One region of the Lacinutrix undariae genome, then DNA from elsewhere that is predicted to be linked to it. Evidence: riboswitches for the same ligand, from Rfam matches in the RefSeq annotation. Region 1 holds a riboswitch; the other holds the start of a gene.
The links. Region 1 has a riboswitch for cobalamin ahead of ACU4C5_RS00760 (TonB-dependent receptor plug domain-containing protein). Riboswitches for the same ligand answer to the same signal wherever they lie in the genome.
Positions count from the first base shown of each region.

Region 2: it holds a riboswitch for cobalamin, as region 1 does, so the genes downstream of both, ACU4C5_RS11585 (acyl-CoA thioesterase) here and ACU4C5_RS00760 (TonB-dependent receptor plug domain-containing protein) in region 1, are expected to answer to the same signal.

Region 1 covers NZ_CM128809.1:154,691-157,869, forward strand. The annotation lists gene ACU4C5_RS00760 (TonB-dependent receptor plug domain-containing protein) at 1-1,354, opposite strand, end outside; cobalamin riboswitch at 1,383-1,580, opposite strand; gene ACU4C5_RS00765 (ABC transporter substrate-binding protein) at 1,650-2,792, shown strand; gene ACU4C5_RS00770 (FecCD family ABC transporter permease) at 2,793-3,179, shown strand, end outside.
Region 2 covers NZ_CM128809.1:2,581,091-2,584,269, forward strand. The annotation lists gene ACU4C5_RS11580 (phosphoribosylaminoimidazolesuccinocarboxamide synthase) at 1-871, shown strand, start outside; gene ACU4C5_RS11585 (acyl-CoA thioesterase) at 939-1,346, opposite strand; cobalamin riboswitch at 1,503-1,687, opposite strand; gene ACU4C5_RS11590 (AraC family transcriptional regulator) at 1,834-2,754, opposite strand; gene ACU4C5_RS11595 (aldehyde dehydrogenase family protein) at 2,926-3,179, shown strand, end outside.

The DNA of each region.
Region 1 (3,179 bases):
TTTTTATATAATACGTATTCAACGAAAGTTTAGCATCTTTAAAACTAAATTCATGTCCTAAATCTAACTGATATGAGGTTTCAGGAACCAAATCTAAATTCCCTCCTGGTTGCCAATACAAATCATTAAATGTTGGTACTCTATAATTTTTAGATCCATTTAATTTAAGTGTATATTTTTTTGAAACCGCATAAGCCACATCAAAAGAAAATAATAACGGACTCTCAAAACCTGAAGTAAAATCTTGTCTTAAATTAACGCCATATTGCCAAGTTGTATTAGGTTGATATTGTAATAATGCTGTGGTAGATAATGCTTTTCGGTTGGGCGATCCAAAACTACTTCCGCTACCATCATAATAAGTATACTCTACAATTGGTTTTAGCTTAAAATCTTTAGCTAATGCAATATCCGCTGTATAATTAACTAAGAAAGTATTTACTTTTCCGAAGGTATAATTATCAGTGTTTTTATTACCAAAGTATTTAAATTGCTCTTGTAAATGGGCTGCTTTTAATTTTGAAGTCACATTATTTCCATGTCTAGACCATTCTAACATGGTTCTAAAATTATCATCTTCATATTTCGCTAAAGATGGTGATGATGCTGTTCCAGAAAATTCGCGTTCTCCAATAAAATTTTGATGATACAATTTAATTACATCTTTATCAGATAAAATATAGCCTAAATTCGCATTAAAACTCAAATTGTTATAAGCGCCATTTTGGTTCTTTTTATCAGTCCCTAAATATTTATAATCGTTATCCGAATCTACATAATTAACACCAAAAGTTCCTGAGAATTTATTTTTTCCGAAGGAAGACAGATAACTCAGGTTTTTAGTAGTGTAACTTCCGTAAGAAATGCGCACTTCGTTTTTAAAATGTGTATTGAAGTTTAGCGTATTATTTAAATGAATACTTCCGCCAATGGCACCGCTACCGTATTGTACAGATCCTCCACCCGATCTTATACTTACACTATTAAAATTTGTGGTATTTATGGTATTAAAATCTGTTTGACCAGTAAGTTGTGAGTTAATTGAAATTCCGTTCCAAATTACAGCCGTTTGTGAGGCGTTTGTTCCTCTAAAAGAAGGCGAAGACACCATGCCGTAACCATTCTCTTTAAAATAAATGGTAGAATTGTAACGTAACAAATCTGTAAAAGAGCTGTTATTTTTCTTTAATACAGAATCGTTTAAAACCATAACTTTAAAACCTGCTGCATTTTGCTTCAGTTTTACATCACTCAGTATCACTTCATCTAATTTTTGAATAGAATCTAGACGTGTCTGCGCATGTGACATATAGCACAAAGCAATTCCTAAAAATAAAAATAGTTTATCTCTCATAATTCAAACACTTTTCTCCCGAAAGTAATATGGATTACAAATTGAGGCAGGTCTCCTGACTTGCGTCTTCGTGTTGGTCTTCCCAGAAATCTCCAGTGACTATAGAAGTGGTACACGAAGCTTTATAGCTTACAGTTGCGGGAACAGTTCTGGAATTAATTATTATAATCTCACCAGATTCCCTTTTAATCTCGCGTTAACGAGAACCAAAATTCGCTGCAAAAATAAACATTTTGTTTACTATAATGAGTTAAAGGTTAAATAATATTACTTTTGAATTTTAAAACCTATCATTGTGAAACATTTACTATCCCTTTTTATTTTAATAAGTTTTATTGCTTGTAAAAATAACTCCGTACAAAATCCAATAGCCAAACAAGATATTAGCACTGCTACACTTACTCATGCTACAGGTTTTACAATTACCTCTACTGAGAATTTTAAAATATTAACAATAAAAAATCCATGGCCAAATGCTGAAGAGGATTATAAATACGCATTAGTTCATAAAAATGTAGCGTCAAAAATCACTTTAAATAAAGATGAATTTGATGGTATTATTACTATCCCTATCCAAAAAATTGTGGTTACCTCTACCACTCACATTCCTGCCTTAGAGCTTTTAGGTGTAGAAAACACTTTAGTAGGTTTCCCCGGAACAGATTATGTATCGTCTGAAAAAACAAGAACTTTAATTGATAATAAGAGCATTAGAGAACTAGGTAAAAACGAAGGGATTAATACCGAAGTTTTATTAGAATTACACCCTAATCTTGTGGTTGGTTTTGGAATTGATGGTAACAATAAATCTTTCGAAACGATTAAAAAATCTAATATTCCTGTGATATATAATGGAGATTGGGTAGAAAAATCACCTTTAGCAAAAGCCGAATGGATTAAGTTTTTTGGCGTTCTTTACAATAAAGAAAAAGAAGCAGATTCCATTTTTAAGACTATTGAAAAAGATTATCTAGAAGCAAAAATCATTGCAAAAACAGTAAAAAGCAAACCAAGTATTTTAAGTGGTGCCATGTATAAAGATGTGTGGTATTTACCAAATGGTACAAGCCCAGAAGCGCAATTATTAAAAGATGCCAATGTAAATTATTTATGGTCTGAAACTACCGCAAGCGGAAGTATTGCTTTAAGTTTTGAAGCTGTCTATACTAAAGGAAAATCGGCTGAAATTTGGTTGAGTCCTTCTTATTACAATTCGTTAGAAGCTTTAGAAAAAGCAAATACACATTACACACAATTTGACGCTTTTAAAAATAATAACATCTATACGTTTGTTAATAATACCGGAAAAACAGGCGGCGTTACTTATTACGAATTAGGAACCGCAAGACCCGATTTAGTGTTAAAAGATTTAATTAAAATTTGCCATCCAGAATTATTAAAAGATTACGAACCTCATTTTTTTCAAAAATTAAAATAATTGCATAACACCAACACATACAAACGTTCATACTTGGTATTAATTTTAGTATTAATCCTCTGTTTTTTCGCAAACATTAGTTTGGGGTCGGTGTCTATTCCTATTACCCAGATTTTTAAAAGCCTGTTTAGCAATATCGATAATGAATCTTGGCAGTACATTATTATAAACTACCGCTTACCAAAAGCATTTACGGCAATTTTGGTAGGTTCAGGCTTAGGTATTTCTGGTTTATTAATGCAAACCCTTTTTAGAAACCCACTTGCTGGTCCGTTTGTACTTGGTATTAGTTCGGGAGCGAGTTTAGGTGTAGCCATCATTATATTAGGAGCTAGTTTTTTAGGTACCGCTTTTACAGGTTTACTGGTTTCAAAATGGAGTATTGTA
Region 2 (3,179 bases), 870 kb from region 1:
TTATAATATCAATGACAACGAGTTGGTCATGGTAGCCACCGATAGATTGAGTGCCTTTGATGTGGTGATGCCTAAAGGGATTCCTTATAAAGGACAAATATTAAATCAGATTGCCACCAAAATGATGGATGCTACCCAAGATATTGTTCCTAATTGGTTAACTGCCACTCCAGATCCTAACGTTGCCGTTGGGTTATTGTGTGAGCCTTTTAAGGTTGAAATGGTAATTCGTGGCTATATGTCTGGTCATGCAGCGAGAGAATATAAATTAGGAAAACGTGAACTTTGTGGTGTTGCGATGCCAGAAGGGATGAAAGAAAATGATGCTTTTCCTGAGCCTATAATTACGCCAGCTACCAAAGCAGAAATGGGCGATCATGATGAAGATATTTCTCGCGAAGCTATTTTAAAACGTGGTATTGTTTCGGAAGCAGATTATATAGTTTTAGAAGATTATACACGTAAACTTTTTAAACGCGGATCGGAAATAGCTGCCTCTAGAGGTTTGATTTTAGTAGATACTAAATATGAATTTGGAAAAACTAAAGACGGTAAGATTGTATTAATTGATGAAATTCATACGCCAGACTCTTCACGTTATTTTTATGCTGAAGGGTATCAAGAACGTCAAGATAAAGGAGAAGCTCAAAAACAATTATCAAAAGAGTTTGTACGCCAATGGTTAATCGCTAATGATTTTCAAGGTTTAGAAGGACAAACTGTTCCAGAAATGACAGACGCATATATTACATCGGTTTCTGAACGTTATATTGAATTATACGAAAATATTACTGGTGAAACTTTTGTAAAAGGTGACGTTAGCGATATTGAAAATAGAATAGCACAAAATGTTTTAGCGTATTTAAAATAAGGCTTCAAACAATTACTATAAAAAACCTCGCCTATCAATTATGGCGAGGTTTTTTTGTATCTGAAACTTACTGTTTCATGATTTTGATAGGTTTTTTATTAGTATCAATTGCTACAAATGTAAATTCTCCGTGTATCGCTTTTTCGCGATGTTCAGAATACATTTGTTCGATATATATTTCTACAGACACTTTTAAGCTCGTATTTCCTATGTAGGTGATTTTACCTATCAGTTCAGCGATAGTTCCTGCAGGAATAGGTTTTTTAAAATCAATACGATCGCTACATACGGTAACCATTCTTTGGCGGCTAAAACGTGTTGCAGTTATAAAAGCAACCTCATCCATTAAATGCATAGCTGTACCACCAAAAAGGGTGTCGTAATGATTGGTTGTGTTAGGGAAAACAGCTTTGAAAATATGTGTCTCAGCACGTTTAATTTTATCTTCAATGTCTGGGGTGATTTGTGATTGCATGTGTTTTTAAGTTTAGTTAAATGTTTTTTAGCAGAATTTCTGCTTTGCAATACACATGATAAAAGTAGGGGTACACATAGAGGTCCACAAATTACCTAATAATAGATAATGTATGTTACTTGTATGTTGGGACCTCAGGCTTCAAATCGCGAAAGCAAAGTCGTCTTAGAAATGGCAGGTATCCTGACTTGTAACAGTTATCATCATCCTTCCCGTTTATATACAGTGGATATTAAGCGATGGTACTTTTTGTGTTACTTACAGTTGCGCGACAGTTCGTGATTTTCACACGATTCCCTTTTAATGCACGATTAAGTGTCACCTTTTCTTTTTTATGAAATTAAATAAAGAACTTGTTTATGATAAGCGAAATTAGGCTTTAATTATTTTAAATTCAAAAGATCAATGAAATCTTATTTGTTTTTTAGGTTGAATTGTTTTTAACTGTGTCTAAACAGGACGTACGACACATGAGAATTGACTCCTTTTATGATTTATGTAAAGACAGTTTAAACTGTTGCGGTGTCATTAATTCCATTTTTTTAAATTGTCTGTTGAAATAACTCGTATTATTAAAACCGGATTTGAATGCAATTTCCGACATTCTAACATCTACAGACTCTTTAATCAGTTTTTTTGAAAACTTAATTTTTTCAGAATTGATATAATCAATAGGCGAAATCCCTAAGGTGTTTTTAAATTGTTTGTGAAAATGAGAGGTACTCATATAAGCTTTTTTTGCTAAAAGATCAACACTAATATCTTTATTAGTGAGGTTCTCTTTAATGAATTTTATAACAGTTCCTATTCTGGTGTCGTTAAAAATGTGATGTGGATCGTTTAATATTAAAGATTTTGCTTTGGTTTGTAAGAGTCTAATAATTAATTCCTGAATCATTAAATCTAATAACACATCTTTTGATTTGTTGCTATTGGTAAACGTATAGGTTAGGCGTTCTATTAAGTGGTTAACATCTGCGTTATTAATTAAATGAGATGTTGTTTCCTGTAAATTCCAAGTATTATTTTCATTTTCAATAGCTACTTGCTGATTAAATTTCTCAACAACCTCATCAATTTTAAAAGCATCAATACCTAAAGCTAAACATTGTGTTGGTTTTTTTGTGGTTGCCACAGGAAAATCAATAACCATTTCTTTATTGGTTGGCATTACTACAGATTCGCCAGGAAAAAAATTGAAAGGTTCAAAACCGTCAAGATGCATAACTTTCTTTCCAGTGAGCATACTCGCAATAATGGGGAAGTTAAAAGTTAGAGACACTTTTTCGGCAAAAGCATGAGTTTCAAAAATATTAAGTTCAGCATAATCGGCATTGTAGGTTGTTCTGTTTTCTACTAAAGTAGTCATCTTCCTGTTACTTCTATGTGTATTTAATAGTGATTTCATACTTAATGTTATAAAAAATAATTCACAAATTTGTTAATAATAGATATGTTCAAAACTATGATAAATATGTTCAAGGGAATTAGAATATGATAAAATAACTTTATAAAAAATAAAGATAATCTATTTTTAAGATTAAATAAATGTCTAATTATTAATTTAACACAAAATTACATGAGTTATTCAAAACCGCAATTTAAAGAGAAATATGACAATTTTATAAATGGAAAATTTGTAGCACCAATAGGTGGGCAATATTTTGAAAACACCTCTCCAATAGATAATAGTTTAATTGCTAAATACCCAAGATCACAAAAAGAAGATGTAGAGTTAGCTTTAGATGCTGCAAATGCTGCAAAAGACGCATGGGGAAATACCTCAGCAACCGAGCGTTCTACATTATTAAATAAAGTGGCTGATATTATTCA